One region of the Aeribacillus sp. FSL K6-1121 genome, then DNA from elsewhere that is predicted to be linked to it. Evidence: predicted binding sites of a transcription regulator. Region 1 holds the regulator's gene; the other holds the start of a gene.

The links. Region 1 encodes CtsR, which represses protease genes until heat stress. Its sites were predicted from a motif close to ATGGTCAATAAAGGTCAAACA; they were not measured.
Region 2: the regulator CtsR is predicted to act here: its motif matches at 6,025-6,045, upstream of clpP (ATP-dependent Clp endopeptidase proteolytic subunit ClpP).

The regions. Positions count from the first base shown of each region.
Region 1 covers NZ_JBBOPS010000001.1:3,109,609-3,119,609, forward strand. Annotated here, with positions in the region: gene disA (DNA integrity scanning diadenylate cyclase DisA) at 1-126, opposite strand, end outside; gene radA (DNA repair protein RadA) at 130-1,506, opposite strand; gene clpC (ATP-dependent protease ATP-binding subunit ClpC) at 1,590-4,025, opposite strand; gene NSQ61_RS15215 (protein arginine kinase) at 4,022-5,110, opposite strand; gene NSQ61_RS15220 (UvrB/UvrC motif-containing protein) at 5,112-5,660, opposite strand; gene NSQ61_RS15225 (CtsR family transcriptional regulator) at 5,675-6,136, opposite strand; gene NSQ61_RS15230 (MgtC/SapB family protein) at 6,378-7,052, opposite strand; gene NSQ61_RS15235 (hypothetical protein) at 7,830-9,584, opposite strand; gene NSQ61_RS15240 (hypothetical protein) at 9,565-10,001, opposite strand, start outside.
Region 2 covers NZ_JBBOPS010000001.1:2,399,971-2,409,971, forward strand. Annotated here, with positions in the region: gene NSQ61_RS11760 (glycerate kinase) at 1-332, shown strand, start outside; partial or broken gene NSQ61_RS11765 (DEAD/DEAH box helicase family protein) at 745-1,227, opposite strand; gene NSQ61_RS11770 (acetyl-CoA hydrolase/transferase family protein) at 1,378-2,892, opposite strand; gene NSQ61_RS11775 (LytTR family DNA-binding domain-containing protein) at 3,026-3,670, opposite strand; gene NSQ61_RS11780 (DUF4352 domain-containing protein) at 4,147-4,668, opposite strand; tRNA gene NSQ61_RS11785 (tRNA-Arg) at 5,760-5,835, opposite strand; gene clpP (ATP-dependent Clp endopeptidase proteolytic subunit ClpP) at 6,100-6,678, shown strand; gene NSQ61_RS11795 (HPr family phosphocarrier protein) at 7,401-7,658, opposite strand; gene whiA (DNA-binding protein WhiA) at 7,683-8,633, opposite strand; gene NSQ61_RS11805 (gluconeogenesis factor YvcK family protein) at 8,657-9,613, opposite strand; gene rapZ (RNase adapter RapZ) at 9,616-10,001, opposite strand, start outside.

The DNA.
Region 1 (10,001 bases):
TTCGTTATATCCTACAACAATTAGCCCCCCGGTCTTTGCGCGCAGCACGTTTTCAATTCCTTCCCGGATTGGTGTGCCTGGGGCTACAAATTGCAAGATTTCCTTAAGCGATTTTTCTTGTTTCATAGCTTATCCCCCTATTGCAAGTTCGAGCGCTTCTGAAATGTTTTGCACACCGACAATTTCTATATCTTCCGGCCATTTCCAACCGCCCAGATTGGCTTTCGGTAAAAAAATCCGCTTAAATCCCAGTTTGGCAGCTTCTTGTACACGCTGTTCAATTCGTGAAACCCTTCTAATTTCTCCTGTTAAACCAACCTCACCTACAAAAACATCATAAATGTTCGTCGGAACATCTTTAAAGCTTGAAGCTATACTGATGCAAATTGCCAAGTCAATTGAAGGCTCGTCTAATTTCACCCCGCCGGCAACTTTTAAGTAGGCATCTTGGTTTTGGAGCAATAAACCAACACGTTTTTCCAATACCGCCATCAACAAAGAAACACGATTATGATCAATCCCATTTGCCATCCTTCTGGGGTTTCCAAAGCTTGTCGGGGTGATTAAAGCTTGTATTTCGACTAGAACAGGTCTTGTCCCTTCCATGGAAGCGACTACTGTTGAACCAGATGCCCCTTTTGCACGCTCTTCTAAAAACACTTCTGACGGGTTGAGCACTTCTTTAAGACCTGCTTCCTTCATTTCAAAAATTCCTATTTCGTTAGTGGATCCGAACCTGTTTTTAACTGCCCGTAAAATTCGGTACGTATGATGTCGATCACCTTCAAAATACAATACAGTATCAACCATATGTTCTAAAATGCGCGGCCCTGCAATTGTGCCGTCTTTTGTTACATGACCGACAATAAAAATCGGAATTCCTTTTGTCTTTGCCAATCTCATTAATTCAGCCGTACATTCTCGAACCTGAGATACGCTTCCAGGAGCAGAAGCAATTTCACTGTTATAAATCGTTTGAATGGAATCAATGATGACAAAAGCCGGTTCAGTTTCCATTATGGATTGAATGATGATTTCTAAGTCCGTTTCAGAAAGCACGAAAAGTCTTTCGCCTTTTACCCCGAGTCGGTCGGAGCGAAGTTTTGTCTGTTTTAAAGATTCTTCTCCCGAAATGTATAAAACATCGTTCCCTCTCTCTGCCAGCTGTGAGGAGACTTGCAATAAGAGAGTGGATTTTCCAATTCCAGGATCCCCTCCAATTAAAACGAGAGACCCTTTTACAATTCCGCCTCCCAATACGCGGTTAAACTCATGAAGTCCTGTAAGCATTCTAGGTTCTTGCGCAGCTTGGATTTGATGAATTGGAGAAGGTTTGCTGACAGTGGATGATTCGGAATGACTAAAAGCAATGCGGTGTTTTCCCTTTGGCTTGATAACTTCTTCAACCATTGAATTCCATTCGCCGCACCCTGGACATTTTCCCATCCATTTCGGCGATTCATATCCGCACGATTGACAAATAAATTTTGATTTGATCTTTGACATTCGGTTATTCCCCACTTTGTTCAATCGATAAACGACAATATAATGAAAGAGAGGGGCATACGTGAAGCAGTATGCCCATTGGATTATTGAACCTTTTCTGCAGTTTTTACGACAAATTCATTATTTTGCACGTCCAATACAACTTTTTGACCTTGCGAGATCGTGCCTTTCAATAATTCCTCTGATAAGCGATCTTCGACATATTTTTGAATCGCTCTCCGCAACGGACGCGCTCCATATTCTAAGTCAAAGCCCTCTTCAGCCAGCTTTTCTTTTGCACGATCCGTTAATTCGAGTTCTATATCCTGTTCTTTTAATCGTTTTGTCAGCTGATCCGCCATCAGCGAAACAATTTCTTTCAAATGTTTTTTCTCTAAAGAGTGGAACACAATAATTTCGTCAATCCGGTTCAAAAATTCAGGACGAAATGCTTTTTTCAGTTCATCCATCACTTTGTTTTTCATATCTTTATAATTTTCATTTTCGTCTTGAACATTAAAGCCGACATATTTATTCCGTTTTAATTCGCTTGCCCCTACATTTGAAGTCATAATTAAAATCGTATTTCGAAAATCAACGGTGCGCCCTTTTGAGTCTGTGAGTCTTCCGTCTTCAAGCACCTGCAGCAAAATGTTAAACACATCTGGATGAGCTTTTTCAATTTCATCCAATAATACGACTGAGTATGGCTTGCGGCGCACTTTTTCCGTCAATTGTCCTCCCTCTTCATAGCCTACATATCCAGGAGGCGAACCAACGAGCCTTGACGTAGAATGCTTCTCCATATATTCTGACATATCGATTCGAATCATAGCATCTTCGTCACCAAACATTGCTTCAGCTAATGCACGGGCTAATTCCGTTTTCCCTACACCTGTCGGTCCTAAGAAGATAAATGAACCGATCGGACGCTTCGGATCTTTTAAGCCTGCACGTGCCCGTCTGACAGCTTTTGCGACTGCAGTGACAGCTTCTTCTTGACCAATAACGCGCGAGTGTAAAATTTCTTCGAGATTCAAAAGCCGCTCTGATTCTGTTTGTGCAAGTTTAACAACCGGAATTCCCGTCCAGCTTGAAACAACCATTGCAATATCCTCTACGGTCACTTCAGAATTTTCTTGACCTTGTTTTTCCTTCCATGATTTTTTCGTTTCCTCTAATTCCTCTCTGAGCCGCTGTTCTGTATCTCTTAATGAAGCTGCTTTTTCAAATTCTTGGCTTTGGACTGCAGCTTCTTTTTCTTTTCGCACTTCTTCTAATTTTTGCTCCAATTCCTTTAAATTCGGAGGTGTTGCAAATGAACGAAGACGGACTTTGGAGCCTGCTTCATCAATCAAGTCAATCGCTTTATCAGGCAGGAACCGATCGGAAATATACCGATCTGAAAGTTTAACAGCAGCTTCAATCGCCTCATCGGAAATGGATACCCGGTGGTGTGCTTCATATCGGTCTCTTAAGCCTCTTAAAATTTGAATGCTCTCTTCAATGGACGGTTCGTCGACTTGGATTGGCTGGAAGCGCCGTTCAAGTGCAGCATCCTTTTCAATATATTTACGGTACTCATCCAAAGTTGTTGCCCCAATACATTGCAATTCTCCCCGAGCCAAAGCAGGTTTTAAAATGTTGGAAGCATCAATTGCACCTTCCGCCCCGCCTGCGCCGATCAGTGTATGAAGCTCGTCAATAAATAAAATGATGTTTCCTGCTTGGCGAATTTCATCCATTACCTTTTTAAGGCGGTCCTCAAATTCCCCTCTATATTTTGTGCCAGCTACAACTGTTCCCATATCAAGGGTCATAACGCGCTTATCTCTCAAAATTTCAGGAACCTCATTATTCACAATTTGCTGAGCAAGTCCCTCTGCTATGGCAGTTTTCCCAACACCAGGTTCACCTATTAAAACAGGATTATTTTTTGTTCTTCGGCTCAAAACCTCGATGACACGCTGAATTTCTTTGCTTCGGCCGATGACTGGATCAAGTCCGCCCTCCCGTGCAACAGCCGTTAAGTCCCGCGCAAGACTATCAAGCGTCGGAGTATTTGCGTTTGTCATCGAACTTCCTTGGTGGCTTGAGGATACTTCGTTGCTGCCTAACAACTGTAAAACTTGCTGACGCGCTTTGTTCAAGCTTACTCCGAGATTGTTTAAAACACGCGCAGCAACTCCCTCGCCTTCTCGAATTAATCCCAATAGGATATGTTCTGTTCCGACATAAGAATGTCCTAATTTTCTTGCTTCATCCATTGACAGTTCAATGACTTTCTTTGCTCTCGGTGTGTAATGGATCGTTTGCGAAATTTCTTGTCCCCGTCCTATCAGGCTTTCCACTTCATTTTGGATTTTTTCTGGACTTAATCCTAGAGCGTGAAGCGCTTTAGCGGCAATTCCTTCTCCTTCGCGCACGAGCCCAAGCAATATGTGCTCTGTGCCGATATTGTTATGTCCGAGGCGTACAGCTTCTTCCTGCGCTAAAGCAAGCACTTTTTGCGCCCGTTCCGTAAATCTCCCAAACATCATTGTTCATCATCCTCCCTTTGCTTCCTTTCTAATTGAAGCCTTTCACGAATTAATGTTGCCCTGCGAATATCCCGTTCATTCGGCCGTAGAACTCCTCCTGAATATTGTTGCAGAAATCCGGGCTGAATTAAAATCATAAGCTCATTTAAAACACTGCGTGGAACATTTTGAATAATTCCCAGGTCAATTCCTAAGCGCACATCTGATAAACATTGAATTGCTTCTTTCGATGGAATAATCCTGCTGTATTTGAGAGTGCCGTAGGAACGATATACACGGTCTTCTAGATGATGCGGATTCGTTTTATATAAAGCATCTCTTGCAGCCCGTTCTTGAGCAATTAATTGCCCGACAACACCTATTAAATCATCGACAATATCATCTTCTGATTTGCCTAGCGTAATTTGGTTCGAAATTTGGAATATATTACCTATCGCTTCACTTCCTTCTCCGTACCGACCTCTCACAACCAATCCTAATTGATTGATAGCAGGTATAATTTGGTTAATCTGCTGTGTTAAGACAAGTCCTGGAAGGTGCATCATCACGGAAGCCCGCAAGCCGGTACCGACATTTGTTGGACAGCTAGTTAAGTAGCCCCTATGTTCATCAAATGCATAATCTACTTTTTCCTCAATCCAATCGTCAAGATTCATTGCCATTTTCAACGCTTCTTTTAGCTGAAGGCCCGGGAACAAACATTGAATTCTAATATGATCCTCCTCGTTTATCATGATGCTCACTTCTTCGTTTTCAGATAAAAGGCACCCTCCAAGTGCTGATTCTTCCATTAAATAAGGACTAATCAAATGCTTCTCTACAAGTACGCGTTTTTGAATAGGCTGAAGTTCATTCATTTTCAGCAGCACGAATGTCCCTAAACCGTCAAACACTCTTTGTGAAAATGATTCTTCAAGCGTATTTAAAATAGCCAAGGCTTCTTCATTCGACATAATGGTAGGGAAGCTGATATTTTCTATATTTCGCGCCAATCTGACTCGGCTGCTCAGCACAATATCGGAATCAGGTCCTTCTTGATTCATCCAAGGGCTCATGGCTGAACGAATAAATTTTTGAAAGGACATGTCATACTCCCCTTTCGTTCCGTCCATTTATCTTCGCTTCAATGGACCGAATTTCATCCCGAACTTGAGCTGCTCTTTCGAATTCCTCTTTCGCAATTAATTCTTGCAGTTCCTGTTTAAGCATTTTCAGGCGCTTTTTCAAATGAATACTTCCACCGGTCCGTTTCGGTACTTTACCGCCGTGAGTTGTATTCCCGCCATGAACACGTTTTAAAATCGGGGTAATTTGGTGATAAAACGTTTTGTAACAATGGGAGCACCCGAATTTACCAATTTTCGTAAATTGATCAAACGTCATATTACATTTCTCACATTGAATGACCTGATTTTTCTTGAAAACATTTTGCCCTTGGCTGCTAATGGCGCTGTCCATATTTAATAATCCGGACAATAAGTTGTTTATAGAAAAGCCTGGATTCATATTGAATATGAATACATCACTTTTTTCCTGTGCACATTTTTCACATATATGCACTTCAGTTTTTTCGCCGTTTATGATTTTTGTAAAGTGGAAAGTAGCGGGCCTTTCATGACATTCTTGACAAATCATCGTCCATCACATCCTCACTTGTATTTTAACGAGGTGAGCATCGCCTTCATCATCCTTGCCCTCAATTCGTCTCGATCAGGCAAATCAATATATAAAACAGACCGATCAATTACGCTCAACATAATTTTCGCTTCTCTTTCTGAAATAACCTCTTCATCAGCCAATCTCAAAATAATATCCTCCGCCGACGATTGTGACAGCCTTTTACCAATGGCATTTAAAATTTGATTGATCAGCTGGATACGGTCATTGATTCGAATTTTCATAATTCGGATATAACCGCCTCCACCCCTTTTGCTTTCGACAATGTAACCCCGTTCAATTGTAAAACGAGTGTTGATCACGTAATTGATTTGCGATGGAACACATTGAAATTTATCCGCAATTTCACTTCTTTTAATTTCAACAATTTCTTTTCCGCTTGAATCTAATACATGCTTTAAATATTGCTCGATAATATCAGATATATTCCGCACCTCGAAAAACACCTCCTTCAACTTTTTGATTGGAATTGCAAAACGCTCAAGAAATGTGCAATATCCTTGAGGGATAGGAGGCAAGATGTTTACGTAATGCTTATTTCCTAAACGATAACAACTAGTCACTTGACTTTGACTATATTTGACCTTAATTATAATATAAATTTTTTTTTGTGTCATTTCAACAAAAAAGCTCACTAATAATATTGCCATTTACAATATGGAAAAAACCCGCTCTTTAAAAAACTTTTTTAACTTCTTGAAATTTCAATAATTCGTTTATGATTTCAGGCATTTCATCTTTTGGAAGGCCAATTTCAAGTAAATATGAACGCTTCGCATGTTTAGTTTCTTTTGGCTTTGACAATGTAAAATGAATTTTATAAACAGAAATATTTAATTGTTCAAGTTTCCGAGTAAATTCCACCAAATCATCTTCTGGAAGATTAACTTGTATCCATTTTTTGCTTGACTTCTCAGCAAAAAAAGCCTCCACCTTATTGAGAAAGATCAAACTCAACAATACAATCAAGGTAGAAAAAATCGCCAACGGATACATTCCTGCCCCAACAACAAGGCCAAGTCCTGCAACAACCCAAATCGAGGCTGCCGTCGTTAATCCTCTTACCGTAACCCCTCTCACTAATATCGTTCCAGCACCTAAAAAACCAATGCCGCTAATGACATAAGAAGGAATTCTTGCTGGGTCAAAACGAATATTTTCATAACGATCCATATATTCTTCAAAGCCATAAAGAGACAGCAGCATCATCATGCAGGAGCCGACACCAACTAACAAATGCGTGCGAAAGCCTGCTGGATGCCGTTTAAATTCTCGTTCAAGGCCAATAAATCCACTTAAAATGACTGCTAAAACAATGCGAATCAACATAATTTGCCATTCCTCAGGCATTATCATTCCTCCTTACCATCCAAATGACTTTTTCTGTTTTGGCCATATATGAATTTTGAAATGATACAGTATTATACTTTCCCATTATATGCGATGAACAGTGCTCAATATTCAATTGTTCTTGAGTATGAGACTAAGAATGATATGAAACAAAAAAGCACTTTTAGAGCTGGCTTTAAAATCAAACGAAGCTTTCACTGCTCATATGCTTCAAGAATGGAACAGTTTATGTTTCTGAAGTAACGATCAATTAATTATACTCCGATTGAAGGTTTTAAAGAAAGCGAGCTTGATTGCAATAGATGCGGAGGATCTTCAGAAGAAGCGAGCTCTTAGTTGTTCGTAAATTTGTCGTTTTTGTTCGTTCTGTTTTAAGCTGTTTTGTTTGTTATATATTTCCATTTACAAGAGGATAAAAGAGGCTTGAGCTTCTCAAACCGCATTGCAGCGAATAATCGTTTCGTCCATACTTTTTTACATGGATAAGCAAATCTCGCCTCAATCGCTTTTCTCAGATTAATTAAAACGGTTTGCATCATTCAAATCAATTAAAGATGTTTTTGTAACAGCAAAAATATCCATTTCGGCTTTCGACAATTTTCTCGAAAAATTGGCTTTTAGACTGTCATTTCTTAATTTTTCATTTTATGATCATAACGGAAAGTATTGCAACGGAAAAACATCACAAAAAGCTAAAAAAGAGGCCGATTCCTCCACCGCCTTCGCTATACACGAGAGGCGGCGGTCATATCGGCAATAAAATAAGATGAAAGGTATTTATTCTATGTCACGATTAATAATTTTAGGCGGATCTAAGTTTTTAATAACGGGCTCTCTAGACTTTATATCTGCATACGTATTGATAATTTCCGGATCATAAATAATTTGCAGCCTAGAAGGCTTGCCTATTTGGTTTTGTGCACCTTCAAAATAATCGTTATTCGTAATTTTTTGCGCCCCACTAAAATTTTGATTGCTGGCCCGTCCCCTTATCGCATTTAAAACAATGCGCCTCGCTGATATTCCTCCTTCTATACGAATATTTGAACCAACTCCAAACATTTCTAATGCTTGTTCTGAATAGAAAAACCCTTTAATATTACTAGGTTCATCCTGGTTAACGCTATTATTTCTAATGTTTATATTTCCATTTGCAAAAATAATTAACGAACCGTTTTGGCCTAATCCATTGATGCGCGAATATTCAATCGTCACATCCCCCATTACATACATAATAGAATTAAATTCCGCATCAGCCCCTCTAATCGTCAGATCACCGTTCACAAATATGGGGCCGTCCACCCGAATTTTGTCATAATTATTTGGGTTGTACGAATCAGACCCGTTGCCAATTGTTAAATCTTTCTCTATATAGGCCCCCTCCTTAAAGGTGGTCTGTCTGAATTGATTATTTGAATTGCGAATTGTTAATGAACCTGCAGTGGCAAAGCTTTTAAAAAGATTATTCCCAGTAAATGTGTAATTTCCATCGTATTTCTGATTACACCATAAAATACATTCATCATGACTCGCATAAACTTTGTCATTAGGGCGATTTTGGTTTGAGATTATTCTATTATTAGCTTTTATGATCGTTACACCGGGAGAATTATGTTTATAATAAAAAACCGATTTTTGTGCAGGAATTTGAATGTCATCACGGATCGGCTGCCTTTTTACAATAACCGGGGCTTGCCGATTGTAAAAAGCATCATCAATACGATCTGTTAGCTTTGTATAAGAACTTCCAAAATTAGAAGTTGTAATATGTTGTTCATATGGAGGGGTATGATTAAAGGTAAAAATATTTCCACCAAGTAGTAAGTTTGCGTTTGCTTTTCCTTGTGTTGGTAAAATGCTCGGGTAAACGGACGCAATCCATTTCTCACCACTTAAATATGCATATCCTCGGTTTGTTATGATTAAATTCCCGTCTACCTTCATATCCCCTGTGATCGAAACTCCGCCGTGCAAAAACATATTTCCTTCACCAGGTATACAGGCATTTGGAGTTTTACATAATTTGTTGGCACCGAGCGCATAATGTAATGTCTCCAAAACAGATTGTGCACCAATTTCAACTTCTGAAATAACCGTTTTTTCCTTGCCATCAACAAATCCTCTGCTTAAAAAGGTTATCTTCTTCTTTAGCGGGTTTTCTTCACCATTTTCTATTACATTTTCTATATTTCGTATATATACTCGATATTCACCAGTTGCGCCAGTATTGTGAACACTATTTATCACGTCTTTATAGCGATTTAAAATCGTATTTAATTTCGTTATAAACTCGCTGCGGGTGATTCCTTCTTCTCCTAGTTCATTTTTCAAATCGCTTTGAATCTGATTCGTAATATGTTCAATTCCTTTATTGGCTAATTCACGAGCTTGAACATAATCCTCGCTTGTTTGATTTCTTTTCACTCCAGATAAAGCAACTGTCAAAACGGAAACAGACAAGACTGTAAATAGTAAAAAGATCAACATGGTTAAGATCAAGGAGTATCCTTTCTCATTCATTAAGATTTTCATTATTTTGCACTCCTTTTCGATCATTAATAATGCTCACAATACTTTTCAGTTTCATTGTTTGCTGTGTTTTAGCAGATTGTAAAACTAACAAAATTTCAAACACATCTTCTCGTTCAGTTTCTATCAATTTTGATTCGCGAGAAAGCACGATATTTCCGTTTGTTAACGACAATTCTTTGTTATTAATCACTACACGTGAATGTTCATGATCAAAACCAATTTTGCTGCCGTCATTTTTGATCAAAAAGTAATTCCCGCTTGGATCCGGCAATTTCCGCTCCTTAATCTCACTAACCTTTAACACAAACAGCTCATCAATTAAATGGGCGAGTATATAATCTGCTTCATCGCGCAATGCTGCTTCTTCCATAGCACGGTCATATGTTTTTAATCCGCTAAAAAGAACAGAGTAAGCGA
Region 2 (10,001 bases), 710 kb from region 1:
GTGCTGAGCTTGTAGCAGAAGCTTCGAACTTGAAGGAAGCAATAGAGCAGGCGGATCTTGTCATTACAGGAGAAGGACAAAGCGATGAACAAACATTATACGGAAAAGCGCCCGGCTATATCGCTGATCTCGCTCAAATATACGGAGTTCCAACGATATTAATATCCGGCTCGCTTGCAGGCAATTTGGATGTGCTCCGCAGCAAATTTCACGGATGCTTTTCGATTATTACTAAACCATTGACGATTGAGGAATGTATGGATCAGGCAAAACAGCTATTGTACAACCAGACGAAGCAAGTGATGCATCTTATTCACTCTTTGAAGATATAATCGGATCCAGGTTTTCGCTTTTATAATCCAGATGGGGAAATTTTTTTCAGATGTTTATGTTGAATACTGCAAAAATAACTTTCCCCTTATTCCATCTCAATTTTATCTAGAAGATTGACCGGCAAATCTCCAAAATTCCACATTAGAGAGGCATCTAAGATCTTGTTCAACATCTAAGATGCCTCTTTTGTAATGAAGTAAAAGAAATAATTGATGTATTCCATTAAGCACCGACAATATCTTCACAATTTTGTGTTAAATTATCGAATACAGATCATTTTCCTCACGATCATCCATGTTGTCTTTAAACAAGTCTATAATGCTTCCTGCACGTTTAAACGGTTCTTTCAACTTTTATTCCATAACTCCGTTTTTAACCCATATACTTTTCTTCTTGGTACTGCAAATGCTAAAGTTCTTTAATGATTTCGACTTCGATGTTAAACAACCGTTCCGTTAAACTATTTCCTTCCATTCCTTTTGGATTTTCGCGGAAAAACTCAAAATTGCCAAAAAGGTGAATGCGTATTAACTTCTCCAATCTAGTAAGTCTTTATATAAGCGTGTTCTGAACCCAGTTATTTGCCAAAACTTTGATGTCGAACGTCCTTTCTTGAAAAAACACGAGATTGACGACTTCCGGAATATCGACTTCAGTATCGAGTTTATCGGCTGATACAGCAATTTGCGTCAGAAAAATGATCAATTAACATTAGATACCAGTTGACGCTGTAATCAATAACCCTTGCAAATCCGTCCTTATTCTCAGAAAACAGTTGATCAAAGCGCTCACTATCCGTTCTGTATGATGATTTTCGCAAAAACAATCGTTTTCTGCCTTCAACTCGAATTTATTTTTTATTAAATTTTTCAGTACAGTATCAATTAATAAGTCCATTCGTTTAGTGCTTTTAACACTAAGGGGGTGAAAACATTTGTTGTGTGATATCCACAAAATTGATTTCTAGGGATAAATTCCTTCTTTGATCTAGCTGTGCCGATCTCTTCGCATGTCTAGAAAATGCACGAATAAATTGTCATCCGATTAAACGCTATGTGCAATCTCTTCACGCATCGTTCCGTTTTTAGCAAAATTTATATGCCATGAAAGAGCTTTTTCTAAAACATGTGGTGTATGCCCTCCTCTTGCAAGAGCTTCCTGATAATATTCACGAAGCTGGTCGCGATACATCGGATGGGCGCAGCGTTCGATAATCAGTTCCACACGCTCTCTTGGCGCCAAGCCCCGGAGATCCGCATACCCTTGTTCGGTGACGATGACATCGACGTCATGCTCCGTATGGTCAACATGGGAGACAAAAGGAACAATGCTTGATATGTTTCCGTCTTTCGCTATTGATTTTGTCACAAAAATCGCCAGGCGGGCATTTCTTGCAAAATCACCTGATCCGCCAATGCCGTTCATCATTTTCGTTCCAAGTACGTGGGTTGAATTGACATTGCCGTAGATGTCCACTTCCAATGCTGTGTTAATGGAAATCAAACCGAGCCGACGAATAATTTCAGGATGGTTGGAAATTTCCTGCGGTCTCAGCACTAAACGGTCGCGGTATTTCTTAAAATTCGAGAAAACCTCCTTCATTTTCGGCTCTGAAAGGGTAATCGAACAACAAGAGGCAAAACGGACTTTGCCAGCATCTATCAAATCAAAGACTGCATCCTGCAATACTTCAGAATACACCTCTAAATCCTCAAATTCTGAATCCAGCAAGCCATGAAGAACTGCATTGGCGACGGAACCGATGCCTGACTGCAGCGGGGCCAAACGTTCCGTTAACCGGCCGGCTTTAATTTCTTTACGCAAAAACTCTATCAAATGCTGCGCCATAATGACTGTTTCTTCATCCGGAGGCACAATTGTCGACGGTGAATCCAGCTGATTGGTAAATACAATTCCTTTTACCTTCTCGATATCAATCGGTATTCCGATCGTACCGATTCGATCATTCGATTTTGTCAGCGGAATCGGTTTTCTTTCCCCTTGTTTCTCAGGTTCATACAAATCATGCATTCCTACTAAATCTGCAGGCTGTGCCATATTAATCTCTATAATGATCGATTTTGCGTGCTGGGCAAATGTCAACGAGTTTCCAATGGAGGTTGTCGGAATAACCATTCCATCTCTTGTAATAGAAACCGCTTCCAAAATTGCAAAATCGATTGGACCCATAACATTTGAGCGCACTAATTCAGCAGTATGGGACAAATGCTGATCGACAAATAAAAATTCTCCCCGATTGATTCCTTTTCTCATCGTAGGATCTGCCTGAAAAGGAAGCCTCTTGCCTAAAATGCCAGCTTCAGTGAACATTTTATCGATATCAGAACCTAAAGAGGCTCCTGTATACACATTTACTTTAAACGATTCTCGCTCTGCACGTTTTACCAACGCATATGGAACCGCTTTCGCATCACCCGCGCGTGTAAATCCGCTTAACCCTAAAGTCATCCCGTCTTTGATCCATGATGCGGCTTCATCAGCTGTGACTATTCGATCGCGCAAACGCAAATCTTCAATCCTTTCCAATTTATGGTCCATTTCCCCATCATCTCCCCTTTAATGAATTTAAAATTTATTTTACCGATAAAAGTTAATGGGGCAAGGTTTTGGGGATAAGTGACCGAAAATTCAGATAAACAACTCAATTTCCATACTAAAACAGAACGATTTTTTAAAATCCAAGCAATTTTCGAAAATAACTGGAGTAGGACTGACTGACAGGAATTTTATCACCGTTATTCATCAACAGCAAAAAAGTTGAATGCGCATCAGGGTAGATCTCCTTAATATGGTTGACATTCACAATAAAAGCCCGATGACAGCGAATAAAATAGTCCTTTGGAAGCAAGTATTCAAATTCCTGGAGAGAGTATTTATGCGTTCCTGAGCATCCTTCAGTGTACACATAGGTCTTTTTATCTTTTGCTTCTAAATACGCAACTTTCGAAAAAGGAATAGGAACCCATCCATCATCAGTTTTGACGGTCACAACAGATTTTCCATCCGTCAAAGCAGGAAAAATCGCAGTGACGCATCCCTCAAGCTTTCCTTCCCAAAAAAACGGTACAGCCATCCCGTGATAAGGAACGCCAAACACATCGCGGTTAATAAACTCAGAAACCTTTTGTTTGGTGTGCAAAGCTTTATACGCAATCGTTCCTTTTCTCACCAAGTCTCCCGGTCTGATTTTCAAATCAATCCGTTTGCTCGGCCGGTAATAGATATATTCCTTAGTATTGGAAACAGCAATCGAAACTTCATCAGAAAACAATTCACCAATAACGTCTAAAATGGAAACTACTGAAATACGTTCCATTCTTCAACACCCTTCGTGATCTATAAATCTTCAAGATATTAATATTTTACATCTTTTTTCACCCTTTTTGGCATAGTTCATATCGAATGCGACTAATGATTAGATGGCGCATAGAAGTTTGTGCAAGCAAATTTTCGGATTTACAGCCCTCAGCCATGAATGAAAATAGTTCTTGCCAATTCATATTTTTTGATACCGCCAACTAGGAATATTTTCACAGTAAAAAGAGGAAGATTCTGAGATTTACAGTTAAAGAAACGGAGAACGGATGGCCTTGTTTCTGCCAACCGTGCATTGAAATTTCACTAACTATCCAAAGTTTTCTTTTTCAACTATTTAGCCGTAATAAAAGAGGAAACGATTGCTTGTCAACATACAACTGTTTGATAATGATAGCCTCCATTAACAAAAATTGAAAACGAAATTGCGACATTTTCTTCCGCAAAAATAAAAAAGATGGCGCAAAATGCGCCGCCTTATTGAGGAGTTATTTCAAACGTTATATTTTCGTTGTCCCAACTGAATGATGGTGTGTAGACTAATTCGTATTTTGAATCCTCAGGAACATCGAAGTAAATTTTACCGGTAATTTTCTTACCTGCGCCAATATTTTCATTCATAAAGCCGTCATCATGACCGAAATACTCTTCGTGTTGTGTTCCGTCTTGTGTCGAGATTGCAAACTCTTCCGCGCCAAAATATAACTGCTCTTTTCCGTTATTGACCGTTTCAAATTCTATCGCCAATACTTTACCTTTTTCTGCTGGCGTATATTCGGCATCATCTACGTATTTAGCACTTTTTAGAGTTAATTGTAAGTCGCCTAACTTAACGACATCGCCAACTTTGAATATTTCCGGTTTAGCTTCTTCTTTCTGTTCTTGCGCCCCTTCCGATGTTCCTACTTTTTGTGCACCTTCTTCGCCTCCGCATCCGACTAAAGTCGCGAGGCTAAGTGCGAAAACTGAAAATAAAAACCCCCATTTTCGTTTTTTCACTAACATTTACCTCACTTTCCAAAATTTCGACATCTTCATTATATTTATTTATCTGCTATTTTTCAACATATCCCATGACTTTTCGACTATTTTTTCGTATTATTGCTTGGTGTATTTTCTAGGTATATTTACACAGTAGATATATCCGCGTGATCAAGAATCATTTGTAGCGAACAAATATCGTCACCTTTTTCAAATAGTTTACGATAAATGTATGTCTCAAACAGTGTAAGACTTACGCAACATTCGTCTTTTAGTTTGAATATTTTTCTGATGTTTCCTTCTTTTTAACTTTTCACCATATTGATTAACGAATACATATGAAATGTTACCGAAGTATCCTCGAATTTCTTCTATCAAGTAGTTTACATACTTCTTTAGTCATTGGAACAATCCGGCTTTTACGGCTATTGTTTTTGTCCCAGTAACATAATAATACCGTCATCTAAAAATACTTGAAATTTCTGACTATTCAACTTAGTTTGCCCTTTGCTCTCACTCTAACATTAGTTTAATAGCACCATAGTCACGAAATCCCGTAAATACCTATATCTTTGACGTTTCATAGCCTCTTTACTTGCGTGTCTGTAAGCACAAAGATTCGTTGTTTATCCTTATTTTTTTGACGAGACTTTCTTCAAATAATACCGTATTTATGTAGCTTTCTAAAAATCGATTTAATAGCACCGAAAAGAATATCCACGGTTACAGATGACGTATTAATGTACCGTCTAATTTGGTCAGTAGTAAGATCTCTAAAACCGACAACATCTATAAAATTTTTTCAAGGACTTCAATAATCGGTACTCGTTCGTCCTGGATAGCTTCCGTTTTGTAAATGATCTTAGCGTATTTTAATCCTTCTGCAACCGTCATATAATCGAGATTACATCTACAATCAGATAGTCTTGAAACTACCTTTCTAGCCTTTTTCGCATAAATAAAAACCTCCAAAATTTTTCATTTTGGAGGCACGCGGTCTCTTTGATTCAGTGGGACGGAAACCTAGCGAAAATACGTTGTCCGTTTTTCGGTAGTTCCCGTCCGTTGAACGACTTCTAAATCGCTCAAACCCTTGTCGCTCTAGCTTACGCGCTCGGAGGGACTCGAACCCCCGACGGACGTGGTACCGGAAACCACCGCTCTATCCAACTGAGCTACGAGCGCATTTTTCAAATGTCACGAATTATATTATAATCGAACCGAACAGTATATGCAAGAATAAATTTTGCTTAATTATCCATCGTGTCAAAATTGATTTGAAAAATTCATTTTTCATCGTTGTTTGAAAAATGAAAAATGAGGGTATGATGGTACATGTATTGATCTTATAAATAATTATATATAAAAGTTTTTTGTTTGACCTTTATTGACCTTTTATGTATGATGGAATAGAAATGACTTTAACTTTGATGCGAGGGAGGAAACATAATGAATTTAATACCGACTGTTATTGAACAGACAAACCGTGGTGAACGTGCTTACGATATTTATTCAAGATTGTTAAAAGACCGCATTATTATCCTTGGTACGCCAATTGATGATCATGTTGCAAACTCCATTGTTGCTCAGCTTCTTTTCTTGGCAGCGGAGGATCCTGAAAAAGATATTTCCCTTTACATTAACAGCCCGGGCGGATCAATTACTGCTGGCATGGCGATTTATGATACGATGCAATTTATTAAACCTGATGTATCCACGATGTGTATAGGAATGGCTGCTTCCATGGGAGCATTCTTATTGGCGGCAGGTGCAAAAGGAAAACGTTTTGCCCTTCCGAATAGTGAAGTAATGATCCATCAACCGTTAGGAGGCGCGCAAGGTCAGGCAACTGACATTGATATTGCAGCTAGACGAATTCTCTCTTTAAGAGATAAATTGAACAGAATTTTATCTGAAAACACTGGCCAGCCTCTTGAAGTAATTGAACGTGATACGGACCGCGACAATTTCATGTCAGCTGAACGTGCAAAAGAATATGGGTTGATTGACAAAGTTTTAACAAAATAAAAGCTGCCTCAAATAGGAAGACAAAAAAATTTAAACATATCAAGCAGACAGTATAAAAATAAACCGCTGCTTCATACCTTCACGCATTTGAATGAGGAGTAAATGTCAAGAATGATCTTGACAGCAGCTCCTCATTTAACTTTTTGGCAGGAATCGTCAGCTTTACGTTTTCGAAAGGCCGTTAACTGCCGATATTGCTTTAATCTAAGCCCAAAATGCGGATCGAGCCGGATGAAGGATTAAATATGCTTTCGGAGAGCCTGTGTAAACCGTATTTTGCTGAAGTTTTTTCTGGGCACCTGCTGGCAAAAACAAGTGTTATAATCGATTTTTTCATGTTATAAAAGGGCTAGAATCTCTCTTTATCCATTCAGCTGTAAGTCATTCGAACCATATCAAAGCACGTTTGTTTTTTCTTGAATGTTGATCGCAGATTTATGAAAAAATAGTATTTACACCAAATATATTGCTCGGATTCGCCCCGATCTTTCGCATGCTTTGAATCCAAAAGTTCCAGTTAAGAACCTTCACAAAGCTCTCTCCCAACAAAAGATTTATCACACTTTTCTATTAACGCACCCGAAGCCATTTCGTCTTCATATCAGTTTTAGCAAAAATAAAGCCCTCTTGTGGCTGACAGCGGTTGTTTCCTGCTTTCTCCCACAAGAGAGGCAATATCCATCCATTGATGAATTTTGCGGCAATTTTTTTGTGTGTTCACATTAATTTTCGTTTTGAATGTAGTTGATAAGCGCTTCTAATGCTTCTTCCTCATCGTTTCCTTCTGCGATCAAGGTAATCTCAGAGCCGCTGTTAATAGCTAAGCTCATCAACCCCATGATGCTTTTGGCGTTTACTTTCTTTCCGTCTTTTTCGATAAAAATGTCAGAAGAAAACCTGTTGGCTTCCTGAACAAACAATGCAGCCGGTCGTGCCTGCAAACCGGTTTTTAACCGAACTTCCACTTTTTTCTCAACCATATTTATCCCTCTCTTCTTAAAAATTTATTTAAATGAAATCGTTTTGCCAGCCCGCAATTTTTCAGCGATTTCATCGATTTTTCTTAATCGGTGGTTGATTCCCGATTTGCTGATTTTCCCGCTGGACACCATTTCACCTAGTTCCTTCAATGTCACATCTTGATACATAACCCGTAATTCTGCAATTTCCCTCAGCTTTTCAGGTAAGGCGCTTAATCCGATCTTTTCATCAATGAATTTTATATTTTCTACCTGCCGTAAAGCAGCTCCAATGGTTTTATTTAAATTTGCTGTTTCGCAATTGACAAGGCGGTTCACTGAATTTCTCATATCACGAACGATTCGGACATCTTCAAAACGCAGTAGAGCTTGATGGGCACCGATCAATGTCAAAAATTCCCCAATTTTTTCAGCTTCCTTTAAGTAAGTAATATATCCTTTTTTCCGTTCCAGTGTTTTTGCATTTAAATAAAACGTATTCATCAAGCTGCATAGCGAATCGTTATGTTCCTTATATAACGACGAGATTTCCAAATGGTATGAAGAAGTTTCCGGGTTGTTGACAGATCCGCCCGCTAAAAACGCACCGCGCATATACGACCGCTTGCAGCACTTTTTTTTCACAAGGTCTAAAGAGATTTGATGGTTATACATAAAATCCTTGCCTAAAATTCGCAAATCCTCCAAAATCTCTTTTACTTGTTCATTCATTCTAACAATATAGACGTTATTCTTTTTTAATCGCATCTTTTTTCGTACAAGCAGCTTGATCGGAACGTCATATTTTTTTTTGATCAGCATGTAAATGCGTCTTGCAATCGCTGCGTTTTCCGTCTGCACATCCAAAAGCAATTCCCGGTTGGAAAATGACACAGTTCCGTTCATTCGGATGAGCGCGGACAACTCTGCTTTTAAACAACATTGTTTTACTTCCAGTGTTGTCAATTCTTTTTTCGTCTCTGAAGCAAACGACATGTTTCCATTACCGCCCTTTCCGATTACGTTTCTTCCAGAAGCAAATTTTTTAAGATGTTTGCCACTTTATTCGTATCATGTCGAATAACATGTTGATCGAAGGAGACCATGTTGTCCTGCACTACTCGAAGTCCCATATCTTTTAGCGCCTCTGCATCGACTTGGACAGGAAAAGCTGATTCTTTCGCGTAGCGTTTTTGTATGTATTCGGGAATAGATCCGTTGTTCACGAGGATCACATCAATGAACGGACAGTTTAAATGATCGTAAAGAGCCTTCACATGATCGCTCGCTGTATAGTTTAGCGTCTCCCCTGGCTGAGTCATGACATTGCATATATATATTTTTTTGGCCGAGGACTTGCAAACCTCCTCGCCAATTTTCGGAACGAGCAAATTCGGTAAAATGCTTGTATAAAGACTTCCAGGCCCTAAAATGATCATATGTGCCCGTCTGATGACATCGATCGTTTCTTGAAGAGGTTTTACATTTTTCGGGGTTAAAAACACCTTTTTAATTTTTTTTCCTGAAAAAGGGATTTTCGATTCCCCTTTCACAACAGATCCATCTTCCATCTCCGCATTTAATACAACGCTCTGGTTCGCTGCAGGCAAAACAGTACCGCGAACATTTAATACTTTACTCATTTCCCGAATGGCGTGCATAAAGTCACCGGTGATATTGGTCATCGCTGCAAGTATTAAATTGCCGAGAGAATGGCCAATCAAATCGTTCCCTTTTTTAAAACGATGCTGGAAAAGTTCCTCGATTAGCGGTTCCACATCGGAAAGAGCAGCTAACACGTTGCGAATGTCGCCCGGCGGGGGAATGTTCAGTTCATCACGAAGTCTACCGGAGCTGCCGCCATCATCTGCAACTGTTACAATGGCCGTGATATCAAAAGGGAGCAGCTTTAAGCCTCGAAGCAGAACAGATAATCCGGTTCCTCCTCCAATAATGACGATTTTCTTTTTATCCATAGTTATCGATAGTTTCTCCTTTCAATATCACGATGGGATACATGCACTTTGTAGTTTTTGCGGAAAAAATCCCCTAAATATTCAGCCAGAGTCACCGAGCGATGCTGCCCGCCAGTGCAACCGATTGCAATGACCACTTGACTTTTTCCTTCCCTTTGAAAATGAGGGATCATAAATGAGAGTAAATCTGTCAGCTTCTCTAAAAATTTAGATGTCTCTGTCCATTTTAAAACATATGATGAAACTTCTTCGTCAAGCCCCGTCTTAGGGCGCATATGATCAATATAATACGGGTTGGGCAAAAATCTCACGTCAAACACTAAGTCCGCGTCGATCGGCAAACCATATTTAAATCCAAATGATAAAACGTTCAAGGTAAAGGTTTGAT